2 regions of the Bradyrhizobium sp. HKCCYLS3070 genome follow, and region 1 is predicted to be linked to the other one. Evidence: predicted binding sites of a transcription regulator. Region 1 holds the regulator's gene; the other holds the start of a gene.
The links. Region 1 encodes LexA, which represses DNA repair genes until DNA is damaged. Its sites were predicted from a motif close to TGTTCNNNNTGTGTTCNG; they were not measured.
Positions count from the first base shown of each region.

Region 2: ACQR03_RS00770 (putative DNA modification/repair radical SAM protein) is a predicted target of LexA. The motif match lies at 5,720-5,737, and genes of this name have one in related genera.

Region 1 covers NZ_JBNPTI010000001.1:1,687,580-1,694,804, forward strand. Annotated here, with positions in the region: gene ACQR03_RS07840 (alpha/beta fold hydrolase) at 1-11, shown strand, start outside; gene ACQR03_RS07845 (molybdopterin molybdotransferase MoeA) at 143-1,354, shown strand; gene lexA (transcriptional repressor LexA) at 1,560-2,258, shown strand; gene ACQR03_RS07855 (hypothetical protein) at 2,534-2,974, shown strand; gene ACQR03_RS07860 (ComEC/Rec2 family competence protein) at 3,368-5,659, opposite strand; gene ACQR03_RS07865 (hypothetical protein) at 5,802-6,014, shown strand; gene ACQR03_RS07870 (glutamine--tRNA ligase/YqeY domain fusion protein) at 6,045-7,225, opposite strand, start outside.
Region 2 covers NZ_JBNPTI010000001.1:180,095-187,319, reverse strand. Annotated here, with positions in the region: gene ACQR03_RS00785 (error-prone DNA polymerase) at 1-3,031, opposite strand, end outside; gene ACQR03_RS00780 (Y-family DNA polymerase) at 3,360-4,949, opposite strand; gene ACQR03_RS00775 (ImuA family protein) at 4,843-5,637, opposite strand; gene ACQR03_RS00770 (putative DNA modification/repair radical SAM protein) at 5,821-7,059, shown strand; gene ACQR03_RS00765 (UdgX family uracil-DNA binding protein) at 7,212-7,225, shown strand, end outside.

The sequences.
Region 1 (7,225 bases):
CGCGATCGTGAGGCAGCGGCCCGGAAACGGCCCACAGCAGACGGTCAGAACGCAGGGAGCGGCCTAGGCCCTTGGCCGCGCCGTGCGCGTTCGGTTAGAAGGCGATTCATTCGATCTGCCGTCTCCGTCCGAAGGAACTCTCATGGCCCTGATGCCGGTGTCTGATGCGTTGTCCGCCGTGCTCGCCGGCGCCGAACCGCTGGCCGAGGAGCAGGTCGGGCTGGACGAAGCGTTTCACCGCATCCTGGCGCGGGACCTCGCGGCGCTGCGGACGCAGCCGCCCGAGGCAATGTCGGCGATGGACGGCTATGCCGTGCGCGCCGTGGACGCCGCCCAGGCCAAGGCGCGGCTGAAGGTCATCGGCGAGGTCGCGGCGGGGCGGCCGTTCGATCGCGTGGTTGGACCCGGCGAGGCGGCGCGGATCTTCACCGGTGGCGTTGTCCCGGAGGGCGCGGACGCGGTGGTGATCCAGGAGGACACGATCGCCGAAGATGGCCACGTCGTGATCACCGAGGCCGCGATCAAGGGCCGGCATATCCGGCCGGCGGGCGTCGACTTTCACCAGGGCATGGTGCTGCTGAAGTCCGGGCGCCGGCTCAGCGACCGCGACCTGTCGCTGGCGGCCAGCATGAATCATCCGGCGCTGCCGGTGCGGCGCCGGCCGAAGGTGGCGCTGCTCGCCACCGGCGACGAGCTGGTGATGCCGGGCTCGACGCCCGGCCCGGGCCAGATCGTCTATTCCAACGGCTACGCCTTGCGGGCGCTGGTGCGCAACGAGGGCGGGACCCCGATCGATCTCGGCATCGCCGCGGATACGATGGAGGCGACGATCGCCGGCATCCGCCGGGCCCGCGAGGCCAAGGCCGACATCTTGATCACGACCGGCGGCGCCTCGGTCGGCGATCACGACCTGGTCAAGCAGGCGCTCGAAGCCGAGGGCGTCGAGATGGCGTTCTGGAAGATCGCGATGCGGCCGGGCAAGCCGATGATGCACGGACGGCTCGGCGACATCAGGGTGATCGGACTGCCCGGCAATCCGGTGTCGTCCTATGTCTGCGCCATCCTGTTCCTGGTGCCGCTGATTCGGCGGCTGCTCGGCCGCGACGAGGCCGTGATGCCGCGCGAGACCGCCCTGCTCGGCCGCGAGCTCGGGCCGAACGATTCGCGCGAGGACTATCTGCGGGCGCGGCTCGAAGAGCGCGCCGACGGCACGCTGGTCGCCACCCCGGTGAGCCAGCAGGATTCGTCGCTGCTCGGCAATCTCGCGCTCTCGCAGGCGGTGGTGATCCGGCCGGCGTTTGCGCCGAAGGCGCCTGCGGGCAGCCCGTGCGAGATCCTGCGCCTGCCGAACTGAGCCGCTTCCCCGGTAAAGCCCGGTCTGTTCATCATATTTTTAGGATTGCGGAACACACATCGAACATATAGTGTCCGTTCATGATTTGTTTTTAGTATGTTGCGGGCGACGCGATGACGGTCCGACTCCAGGGCGCTCTCAGCCGGTTTGTGCGCGAGGCGCAGCTCCTGGACTCGGACGACAACAAACCGGGGACCAGGTCGAGATGCTGACGCGCAAACAGTACGAACTTCTGCGGTTCATCAACGAGCGGCTCAAGGAAGCCGGCGTGCCGCCGTCCTTCGACGAGATGAAGGATGCGCTCGATCTGCGCTCGAAGTCCGGCATTCATCGCCTGATCACGGCGCTCGAGGAGCGCGGCTTCATCCGCCGGCTGCCCAACCGCGCCCGCGCGATCGAGGTGATCAAGCTGCCCGAGCTGTCACAGGCCGCCAACAACCGCCGCGGCTTCACCCCATCGGTGATCGAGGGCAATCTCGGCAAGGTGCGCACCAGCACTCCCGCGCTGGACGATGGCGAGCGCCCCGTCGCAGTGCCGGTGATGGGCCGCATCGCCGCCGGTACCCCGATCGAGGCGCTGCAGACCCGCAGCCACACCATCAGCGTGCCTGCCGACATGCTCGGTAACGGCGATCACTACGCGCTCGAGGTACGCGGCGACTCCATGGTCGATGCCGGCATCCTCGACGGCGACATGGCGCTGATCCAGCGCAACGAGACCGCCGACACCGGCGACATCGTGGTGGCGCTGATCGACGATGAGGAAGCGACGTTGAAGCGCTTCCGCCGCCGCGGCGCATCGATCGCGCTGGAGCCAGCCAACACCGCCTACGAGGTACGCATCCTGCCGCCGAACCGGGTGAAGATCCAAGGCAAGCTGGTCGGGCTGTACCGCAAGTACTGATCGCGAATGGGATCGGTCGATCGGCGGCGGGCGCACGCGCTTTCGCCGCCGAGCTGGAGGCTGCCCAGCAAAATACGTCACGCGCGAATGCACCTCATGATGTGCAGCGCGGCATGCTCAAACGCTTGTGATCGGCCGCGGGCACACGCGATGCAGATCAGCGCAGAATTGCCGCGAAGCGCGCGCTAACATCACCATCGATGTCCACTCTGATAGAGGCCTGCGCCTGTCCGGGGGGAGCGTGGGTCGGCTATCTCTCAACGAGGAGCGATCCGATGTGTGACTACAGCCTCCATGCGGTTGCGTCCCGTCCCGCCAAGGTCGGCGAGACGTTGATCTCGATGACCTTCCGTGGCACCGCCACCCGCGGCTTCGCGCTGGAGAGCGAGCCGACCGTCGCAGTCTGCATGCTGCCCGGCACCGAGTTGGCCTTCGCCGAGGACGTCCGCTACGACAGCCGCTGGCTCTGGACCCGGACGATCCGCGAGCGCGTCGCAAAGTTCAACAGCATCGAGACTCACATTCCCGATCGCCATCACGACGCGATCGAATTCGCCGATGGCCGCCACGTGCTGGTGACCCAGCTCTGCGAGGGCCAGCGCGTCACCGTGCTGCAATTGCCGGTCAGCAAGCAGCCGGCGGAGCGACGCCCGGACATCGCCGAGGACGTGCCGCCTTCGCAGGCCACACCGATTCGCCGCATCAGCATCACCTGAGGGGTCTCCGCATCGGCATTTCTCTCGGTCGTGAGCGAGCTTTCGACCGTGGGAGATTTGGGTTCTGCAAGCGCAAAGTCCTCTCGGGCGAACCTCACGCCCCGGCATCGCATCGGATAGGAACGACATCCCTCGGCCGGCATGATGTGCCGGGGGAGCCTGCCGCCGTGGTCAACAAGATCGATTGGAACAAGGCCGCCGGGATCACCGAGCCCGGCTGCAATATGCTTGTGTTCGGATGGCTGACAGCCACGGCTGACGACATCGCCATCTGGCAACGCTATCCGCGCGCTGCGTTCACGCTGGCCGAAAGCCCCTCGCTGTTCGATGGACTTGGCAACATGGACCTGGCGACACCGAGTATCATCTCGGCACGTTCGAGCTGCCCGGCACTCAGTCTTCTTCGCCCTGCTCCGTCTCCGGCGGCGTCGCGTCCTGAGGCCGCACGGCCGGCGCGCGCGGCGTCAGCGTCGTGTCGAACTCGCCGGCCTCGGCGGGCGCCGGCCACCATGGGCGGTCAGTGCCGCCGGCGCGCGCCGGCGTGACGGCGAAGCTCCTGCCCCGCTGCACCAGCATCAAGGCGCCCTGCTGCCGCAACCGCTCGCGATCGATGACGGCCGCCGCGCAGGATGACGGCGCGGCGCGCGCGGTGACGATGAGCGCGGCACGGGCGCAATCATCGGCGAGCGCCTCGGCGCGCAGGGTCAGGGCGGCGAATCGGCCGTCGGCCATTGCGACCACGCAGCCCGCCTCGTCGCAGGAGACGCCATCGGTGAGCGATGAATCCGCCGGCAGCCGGGCATCGGCGTCGGCCGCGAGCCACTCCTTGGTGGCGAACACATCCTTGCCGATGCGCATCGCATGCAGACGCCCGTCACGGCCGCGCACCGCCACCGCGCGCCCATCGCCGGCGATCAGCACGTCGGGCAGCGGCGTCGCGGCGGCCCACGCGGTGGCCACCACGAGCCCCACGACGCCCGACCAGCGCAACGGTGTGCGCAGCAGGCCGATCAGGATGACCCCGAGGCTGGCCAGGATCAGTGGACCGATGCCGAAGGCCGGGATGCGCCCGACCGCGCCGGGCAGCGCCGCCACCCAGCGCGTCACCGCGATCATCCAGTCGATGCCGAGGCCCATCAGCGTCCACCAGGGACCGTCGAGCCCGAACGGCGCCGCCACGAGGCCCATCAGGCCGGCCGGCATCACCAGCGCCGAGACGACCGGCATCGCTGCGAGATTGGCGAGCACGCCATACGGCGTGACGCGATGGAAATGGAAGGCGGCATAGGGCGTGGTCGCGAGCCCCGCGATCAGCGAGGCCAGCAACAGCATCGCAAGCTCCCGGCCGCCCCACAGCGCGATGCGCTGGGTGGTCGAGCTGTCCGGCGTCGCGAACAGTCTGGGCAGGCCGAACTGCACCAGCGCGACCAGGCCGAGCGTTGCCGCGAACGACATCTGGAAGCTCGGATGCACGAGCGCTTCCGGGGCCGCCACCAGTACGATCATCGCTGCGACCGCGAGCGTGCGGAAGGTGACGGCGCGGCGGTCGACCATGACCGCGATCAGCACGACCGCCGTCATGAAGAACGACCTTTGGGTCGCGACCTCCGCGCCTGAGAGCAACAGATAGAACGCCGCCGCGACCAGCGCCGCGGCCGCCGCCCATTTCTTGATCGGATGGCTGATGGTGAGGCCGGGGATCAGCGCCAGCAGCGCGCGCACGGCGAAGAATACGACGCCGGCGACGACCGCCATGTGATAGCCGGAGATCGACAGCACATGGCCGAGACCGGAGACGAACATCGCGTCGTTGACATCGGGCGTGATGGCGTCGCGCCGGCCGGTCAGCAGCGCGGTGGCGATGGCGCGCTCGTCGCCCGACAGGCGGCCGCGGATGCGTGCGTCGATCGCATCGCGCAGACCCTGCATGGCCGCCGCATAGCCCAGGCCGAAGCCGGCGGCCTGCGGCGGCGTCGCCGTCGTGATCGCGCCCATCACGAAGCCGGAGGCGCCGATGCCCTGGAAGAACATGTCGCGCGCGAAGTCGTAGGATCCCGGCCGCACCGGGGCCATCGGCGGCAGCAGCCGCGCCTTGAGCTGCACGAAGCTGCCGACCTCGGGCGCCGCGCCCTTGCGCACCGCGAGCCTGACACGCGCGATGGTGACGGCGTTGCGCGGGCTCTCCATCGACGTCACCCGCAGCACGATGCGGTCGCTGCGCTCGCGGATGTCGCGCGCCTCGACGAAGCCGGACAGCGCCACCGAATACAACGGCCGCGCCAGCACCGGATGCGCGACGCGCGCGGTCTTGACGGTCGCCGCGGCGAAGCCGCACGCCGCCGCCGCGATCATCACGGCAACCGGAAACAGCCGATGCCGCCGCATCATGATGGCGACGATGCCGAGCAGCGCCGCGGTGGTGGCGGCAATCCAGAGCACGGGCTCGTGATCGGCGGCGAAGTACAGCGCGATGCCGGCCCCGAACGCCACCGGCACCCAGGGCAGCAGCCGGCCCGCCCCGGCCTCCTCGGCCGCCCAGCTCTTCAGGCGGGCGGCGAACACCGACGACGCACCGGCCCCGATCGCGGGCCAGCCGCCGGCCAGCGCGCCGCGCGGCGGCCAGACATCGGCCATCACGCCCGCGATCCCGCGACGCCCTCCCGGCGGCCTGACCGGCTCCGCCATTGCCCCCACACCACCCGTTACCCGACGGGCGGAAAGGCTACCGGAAGCTGCGCGAGCGCGCCTAGCAGAACGGAACGGGAATCCTGGAGATCTGCACGGCCGCTGCGGGGGAACTTTTTGCGCCGCACGTGCTTTTCAGGGGATGGACGCCCACGACCCTGAAGACCCCTTCGCCGACCTCGCGCTCGAGAAGGCGATCCACCTGCGCTGGACTCTCCGGGACATCAAGGCCCACCGGCTGACGCTGTCCCCTGTCGCCGACGAAGATCTTTCGCTGCTCACCGAGCGCGGCCTCGTCGAACTCACCGACGGCGTGCCGACGCTGACCGAGGCCGGGCAGGACGCGATCAGCTGAGCCACACGCGTCCCGCGGTCTCCGCTTGCCTCACCCCTTCGCGACTTCCTTGGCGAAGGTGTCGCGCAGGCCGATGGTGCGGTTGAACACGAGCTTGTCGGGTGTCGAATCCGGATCGCGCACGAAGTAGCCCTGGCGCTCGAACTGCATCGGCGCGTCGGAATTGCTCTCGGCGATCGCCGGCTCGATGCGCGCGTCGGTCAGGACCTCGAGCGAGTTGGGATTGAGATCGGCGGTGAAGTCGGCCGCATTGGGGCTCGGATTGGCGAACAGCTGGTTGTAGAGGCGGATCTCGGCAGGCAACGACTCCGCCGCGGAGAGCCAGTGCATCGTCGCCTTGACCTTGCGTCCGTCCGGCGCATTGCCGCCCTTGGTCGCGGGATCGTAGGTGCAGCGCAGCTCGACGATCTCGCCGGCATCGTTCTTGATGACCTCGCGGCACTTGATGAAATAGGCGTAGCGCAGCCGCACCTCGTTGCCGGGCGACAGGCGGAAGAACTTCTTCGGCGGGTTCTCCATGAAGTCGTCCTGCTCGATATAGAGCTCGCGGCCGAACGCGATCCTGCGCGTGCCGGCGGCGGGATCGTCGGGATGGTTGATCGCCTCGAGCTCCTCGACCTGGCCTTCCGGATAGTTCTCGATCACCACCTTCAGCGGCCGCAGCACCGCCATCCGACGCAGCGCCGTGCGATTCAGCTCCTCGCGGATGCAGAATTCGAGCATGCCGACGTCGACGATGCTGTTCGCCTTGGCGATGCCGATGCGCTTGATGAACTCGCGCACCGCCGCCGGCGGCACGCCGCGCCGCTTCAGGCCGGCGATGGTCGGCATGCGGGGATCGTTCCAGCCGGAGACATGGCCGTCCTGCACCAGCCGCGTCAGCACGCGCTTGGATAGCAGAGTATACGTGAGATTGAGGCGCGCGAACTCGTACTGGTGCGGATGCGACGGCACCGGCAGCTTGTCCAGGAACCAGTCGTAGAGGGGACGGTGATCCTCGAACTCGAGCGTGCAGATCGAGTGCGTCACGCCCTCGATCGCGTCGGACTGCCCGTGCGCGTAGTCATAGCTCGGATAGATCTTCCAGGCGTCGCCGGTGCGCGGGTGGTGGGCGTGCAGGATCCGGTACAGCACGGGGTCGCGCAGGTTGATGTTGCCGGCGGCCATGTCGATCTTGGCGCGCAGCACGCGCGCGCCGTTCGGGAATTCGC
Region 2 (7,225 bases), 1.5 Mb from region 1:
GCTCGCGGGCGATGGCAGCCTCGAACAGCGGCAGCGGCACGTCGTCGGGCAGCCGGCGCACGGCCCAGAGCGCGGCGCGACGGTCGAGCCCGAGCGAGCGGAACGCATCGGCATCGGCCAGCAGCAGCAGCGCGCGCTTGGGCAGAGCGGTGTCGCGAGCGAAGTCTTCCAGCGAGGTGAAGGGGCCGCGGCCGCGCGCCCGGATGATGCGGTCGGCCCAGTCGTCCTCGCGGTCGAAGATGTCGGCTTGTGTCTCGTTATCGTTGCGGGGCGATGCGTTTGCATGCTCTCCAAATGCACCAAGCGTTTGCGAGTTAGAAACAACTCCACCCACGCCGTCATTCCGGGGCGCCCGGAGGGCGAGCCCGGAATCCATAACCACGATCGGGAGTATGGATTCCGGGCTCGCGCTGCGCGCGCCCCGGAATGACGATGGGGAGAGAGCCTCCCCAGCACCTTTTGAAGATGTTGGAGCAGGCTGCGCCTTCCTCCGCAGCGCCTCCGACAATTTCCTGATCCGTTCCTCGTCGCGGTCGATCCAGCGGAAGCCGTCGATCTGGCGGAAGCCGAGGCGAACGGCGCAGTATTTACCACCCATTTCCTCCAGCGTGTTGTCGGCGAAGCTGTAGGACACGTCGATGTTGCGGATCTCGACACCGTTCTTGCGGGCGTCGCCGACGATCTGGGCCGGCGCATAGAAACCCATCGGCTGCGAGTTCAAGAGCGCGCAGCAGAACGCGTCGGGGTGGAAGCATTTCAGCCAGGACGAGACATAGACGAGCTGGGCGAAGCTCGCGGCATGGCTTTCCGGAAAGCCGTAGGAACCAAAGCCCTTGATCTGGTCGAAGCAGCTCTTGGCGAAGGCGGGATCGTAGCCGCGCGCGATCATGCTGCTGACCATCTTCTCTTCATAAGAGCCGATGGTGCCGACGTTGCGGAAGGTCGCCATCGCGCGGCGCAGGCCGTTGGCCTCCTCGGGCGAGAATTTGGCGGCTTCGATCGCGATCCGCATCGCCTGCTCCTGGAACAAGGGCACGCCGAGCGTCTTGTGCAGCACCTTGTAGAGCTCATCCGCCGGGCCGTGATCCGGCGACGGCGACGGATAGCTCACCTTCTCCAGTTTGTTGCGGCGGCGCAGATAGGGATGCACCATGTCGCCCTGGATCGGCCCGGGCCGGACGATCGCGACCTCGATGACGAGATCATAGAAGGTGCGTGGCTTCAGCCGCGGCAGCATGTTCATCTGCGCGCGGCTCTCGACCTGGAACACGCCGAGCGACTCGCCTCGCTGTAGCATCCGGTAGACTTCGTTATCGTCCTCCGAGCGGATATCGGAGAGCACGTATCGCTTGCCCTTGTGATCGGCGATCAGGTCGAAGCATTTGCGGATGCAGGTCAGCATGCCCAGCGCGAGCACGTCGACCTTCATCATCGACAACGCATCGACGTCGTCCTTGTCCCACTCGATGAAGGTACGGTCGTCCATCGCGGCATTTCCGATCGGGACGTAACTATCAAGTCTATCCTGCGTCAGAACGTAGCCGCCGACATGCTGCGACAGATGACGCGGGAAGGTGATCAGCTCCGATGCCAGCTCCACGGCGCGGCGGATCATCGGATTGGCGGGATCGAGCCCGGCCTGGCGCACCTGCATGTCGGAGAGGCCGTCGCCCCAGCTGCCCCACACGGTGTCGGCGAGCACAGAGGTGACGTCCTCGGTCAGGCCCAGCGCCTTGCCGACGTCGCGAATGGCGCTGCGCGGACGATAATGGATGACAGTGGCGATGATCGCCGCGCGGTGCCGGCCGTAGCGACGATAGACATATTGCATCACCTCCTCGCGTCGCGAATGCTCGAAATCGACGTCGATATCGGGCGGCTCCAGCCGCTCCTTGGAGATGAAGCGCTCGAACAGCAGGTCGATCTTGGTCGGATCGACCGAGGTGATGCCGAGCACGTAGCACACGGCCGAATTGGCCGCCGAGCCACGGCCCTGGCACAGGATGCCTTGGCTGCGGGCGTAACGCACGATGTCGTGAACGGTGAGGAAGTAATGCGCGTAGTTGAGCTCGGCGATCAGCGCCAGCTCCTTGTCGAGGACAGCGCGCAGTTTGTCATCGAGATGGTCGCCGAAATAGGTCTTGGCGCCGGCCCAGGTCAAATCCTGCAGATGCCCCTGCGCAGTCTTGCCGGGCGGCACCGGCTCGTCGGGATATTGATATTTGAGCTGGTCGAGCGAGAACACGATGCGGTCGGTGAAACGGAGCGTCTCGGTCACGGCGTCGGGGTGGTCACGGAACAGCCGCGCCATCTCGTGTCCCGGCTTGAGATGGCGCTCGGCATTGGCCTGGAGCCTTCGGCCGATGGCCTCGATCGAGGCTTTCTCGCGGATGCAGGTCAGCACATCCTGCAGCATCCGCTGTCGAGGATGATGATAGAGCACGTCATTGGTGGCGATCAGCGGCACCTTGCTTGAAGCTGCGAGGCGCGACAGCCGCGCCAGCCGGCGCCGGTCGTCGCCGCGATACAGCAGGCTGCCGGCCAGCCACACGCCTTCGGCGGGGCTGTCTTTCAGCCGCGTGAGAATGGTGGTGAGCGCGGCTTCGTCGAAGCGATGCGGCGGCATCAGCACCAGCAACTGTCCCCCGATGAACTCAAACAGGTCCTCGAAGCTCAGGCGGCAATCGCCCTTGGCGACCTTGTCCGCGTCACTGCCGCGCTTGCCGCGGGTGAGCAGCTGGCACAGCCGGCCGTAGGCCGCGCGGTCGCGCGGATAGACCAGGATGTCCGGCGTGCCGCAGGTGAACACCAGCCGCGCGCCGTAGAGCAGCTTCGGTCTGTAACTCAGTCGGTCGTTACTCAACTCGCTATAGGCGCGCACGATGCCGGCCAGCGTGTTGTGGTCGGCGATGCCGATGGCGGTGAGGCCATATTCGGCGGCCTGGTGCACATAGTCCTGCGGATGCGAACCACCATGCAGGAAGGAGAAATTGGTGGTGACGCCGATCTCGGCATAGGGGATGGGAGTCATGGCACGATCGCGGAGGCTGCGTTGACGATGCCGCGTTGCCCGCTCCCTGCAGGTGATGAGCAACAAGTCGCCTTGCACAAGTGCCCACCCTCCCCTGGAGGGGGAGGGTCGACGCGCGCAGAGCGCGCGGCGGGGTGGGGTGAGCCCAGCAACCGGTCGTCATTGGGCCCGCTCTTCTCAGCCGTGCGTGAGTTGGCTTCGACGAGCACCGCAGGTGCGGATGGTCTGTCACCCCACCCCGGCTCGCATGCGCGCATGCGAGCCGACCCTCCCCCTCCAGGGGAGGGTGAGCAGCGAGATCGCCGCGAGAGATGTGCGATCCCGACCCTCATGCGAACAGGCCATGCATGTACCAGGCGGGCTGCACCGGCAGGCCCTCAGGCTGCTCGAACTCACGGTCATACAACCCGTCGCGATAGAGCCAGAAGCGCAGGCCGTGCTCGTCCTCGACGCGGAAATAATCGCGCGTGAGGCCCTGCCCGTCCGGCCGCCACCATTCCATCGCGATGCGCTCCGGGCCCTCGGCGCGGACCACGGCATGCGCGGCACGGCGCCAGACGAAGCGCGCGGGCGGGCCGTCCGGCACGCCGGCAATGACTTGGATCGCCTCGGGGTGCGCGAACAGCCGCAGAGGTCGCAGCGGCGGCTCGCCCTCGGCGCGCTCCGGCCAGGCGGCAGCAGTGGCGGCGGCGAGATTTTGCTGCGCCGGCAGCGGCAGCGCCACGCGCTCCGGAACATGGGTATCGACCGGCAGATGCACGACCACGCGCTTGCCGCCGATGCGCGCGGCGATGCGGTCGATCAGTGCCGACAGCTCGTCATTGTCGTGGACATGGGCATCGAGATCGCGCTGCTGCTGCACCACGATCTCGCTGCGGCCAGCAGCGAGCCGGATCATGTCGAAGCCGAAGCCGGGATCGAGCGGATCGTTCAGCGCCTCGAGCCGCTCGCGGAACAGCCGGTCGATGATTGCGGCCTCGGTGACCGGCTGGCCGGTGTCGACCGTGATCACGCGCACCATTCCATCGGTGCGGAAGAAGCAGGCCTCCAGCCGCCGCGCGCCCTTGCCCTGCTGCGCCATCGCCGCCACCAGCATCGCGGCCAGACGGGAGAGGCTGGCCGCAATCACCGTGTCGGTCGCGACCGGCTCGGCAAAACGCTTGTCGACGATGTAGTCCGGCGGGACCTTGCGCGGGCTGATCGGCGCATCGGCCTCGCCCAGCGCCTGCGCCAGCACGCGGGTGAAGGCGGCGCCGAACCGCGCGGTGATCTCGTTGCGGCCGCGCGCGGCGACGTCGCCGATGGTCTTGAGGCCGGCTCGGCGCAGGCCGAGCGTAATGGCCTCGCTGCCGCCGAGGGCGGCCACCGGCAGCGGCGCCACCGCGGCCGCCTCCTCGCCGTCGGGCACGATGCGGCCATGCACCTGGCGGTTCAGCGTACGCGCACAGACGGCGTTGGAGGCGATCGCCGCCGACACAATGAGGCCATGCGCGGTCAGCGCGTCGCAGACCGACTGCATCAGCCTGGCTTCGCCGCCGAACAGATGCACGCAGCCGGTGATGTCGAGCGACAACCCATGCGGCGGGTCGAGCGCCACCAGCGGCGTGAAGCGGTCGCACCAGTCGGCGATGCTCTCCAGCATCTTTGCATCAGCCGCCAAATCGGCTTCGTGCGCGACGAGGTCGGGACAGACCGCGCGGGCATTCGCCAAGGGCTGGTCGAGCGACACACCGTGGCACGCCGCCGCTTCGTCCAGCGAATGGATCAAGAGCGCATTGGCGTCCTTGATGACGACGACCTGCGGCTTGCTCTCAGGCGGAGCGCCTGTGAGCGCCCGCTGTCTTTTGATGCGATCGATGGGCAGGCGCGGCAGCCACAGGCTGAGGATCCGCCGCCGGTTCGTTGAAACGGCATGCATCGGGTGTCCACTCCATGATCCATCGTCCGGTCTGGCCGTGACGGTTGCGAATGAGCTCGACATCGAGGCGCGGCGCGCCCCACGCCATCCACGGGGCAACGAGCGGTGACGGCGCGGTGCGCACGATCCAGCGCGTCTCCGCGGTCGATGGCTCGGGCGCGGCCGCAATGCGCAACATGAGCGCGGTGACGCCGGATTCCTGCGCCGCCAGGGTCAGCTTGCGGCTGGCGACGAGATCGAGCCTCGAGGTCTCGCCCCACACCTCCAGCATCACGCTGCCGAGCGCATCGCAGGCGAGCGCGTCGGCGGCGATACGCAAGGCGTGGTCGAGATCGGGCGCGCGCACGATGACGATGCGGCGCGGATCGAGGCCGAGCTCGGCAAGCCCGCTCATCGACAGCGCGCCCATCTCGCGCTCGGCGAAATCCTGCCGGATCCAGATCAGCGGCCGGCGCGCGGCGACGCGCGCGGCGAGCCCGCACAGGAAGCCGGTCGCGGCCACCGCCTGGCGGGCGGTCTCGGCGAACACCTCGTGCAGCGCGCCGGTAGCGAGCCCGCCCTGCAAGGTCGCGTCGGCCTCGTCATGGCCGAGCGCGACCCGGCGCAAATCATGTGCGCCATCTCCCGCCTCGAGACGGGCAATGCGGCCGCGCAGACGCGCGAGCGTATCCATGCGTGCGCCGGTCATCCGTCGCCGCTCCTCTTCAATCCATCGTGCGGGCGCTGCCGTTGTTTCAGTGATCAGGCAGTGAACCCGCGACGACCCTCTTTGTTCATGATATGTTCTAATATAAAGCTAACGCCTTCGAGAGAGTCAATCGGGATTGACCCGGGTGTGATTCAACGAATGGAATCAAAGGGATTCAAAGCCATGGAGCTGATGCGCAAACTGGAGATCCTGGCCGATGCCGCCAAGTACGATGCGTCCTGCGCCTCCAGCGGTACCGGGATGCGGGATTCCCGCGACGGCAAGGGGCTCGGCTCGACCTCGCCCGGCATGGGCATCTGCCATTCCTATGCGCCGGACGGACGCTGCATCTCGCTGCTCAAGATTCTGCTGACCAATGCCTGCAACTTCGATTGCCTGTATTGCGTCAACCGCGCCTCCTCCAACGTGGCCCGCGCGCGCTTCACGGTCGACGAGGTGGTGAAGCTGACCATCGACTTCTATCGCCGCAACTACATCGAAGGACTGTTCCTGTCGTCGGGCATCATCCGCAGCCCCGACTACACGATGGAGCAGGTCGTGAACGTCGCGCGCAAATTGCGCGAGGAGCATCGCTTCCGCGGCTACATCCATCTGAAGACGATCCCGGAGGCTGACGAGGCGCTGATCGCCGAGGCCGGCCGCTATGCCGACCGGCTCAGCATCAACATCGAGACGCCGCTGGAGGCGAGCCTGACGACGCTCGCGCCGGAAAAGGACCAGCGCGCCATCCGCCGCACCATGGGCCGTCTCCGGCTCAAGCTCGACGAGACGGCGGAGGCGAAGAAGACGGTGCGCCGGGCCAAGCCGCCGCGCTTCGCGCCGGCCGGCCAGAGCACGCAGATGATCGTCGGCGCCGACGACGCCAACGACCGCGTCATCCTGTCGACCTCGGCCAATCTGTACGGCGCCTACAAGCTCAAGCGCGTCTATTACTCCGCCTTCAGCCCGATCCCCGATGCCAGCCGCGCGCTACCGCTGCAGGCGCCGCCCTTGGTGCGCGAGCACCGACTGTACCAGGCCGACTGGCTGATGCGGTTCTACGGCTTCGATGCCGACGAGATCGTCGAGGAGAACGAAGGCATGCTGCCGCTCGACATCGACCCCAAGCTCGCCTGGGCCTTGCGCCACCGCGACCGCTTCCCGCTCGACATCAACAAAGCGAGCCGCGAGGAGCTGTTGCGCGTGCCCGGCTTCGGCACCCGCACCGTGCAGCGCATCCTCGCCACCCGCCGCACCACCACGATCCGCTTTGCGGATCTCGCCCGGCTCAACGTTGTCCGGAACAAGGTCCTGCCGTTCATCGTTCTCTCCGACCACCGGCCACAGCCGTCCCTGCTCGACGGTGCCGGGCTGGCGGCCCGGCTGCGGCCCAAACCGCAGCAGTTGGGATTTGGATTCTAACGGAAGCCGTCATCGCGAGCGCAGTGACATAGCTGCCGTCATTCCGGGGCGCCTCGAAGAGGCGAACCCGGAATCTCGAGATTCCGGGTCTGGTCCTTCGGACCATCCCGGAATGACGCGGCGGCTTCGCTCGCAATGACGAGAGAGGTGAAATGCACGTCGTAAC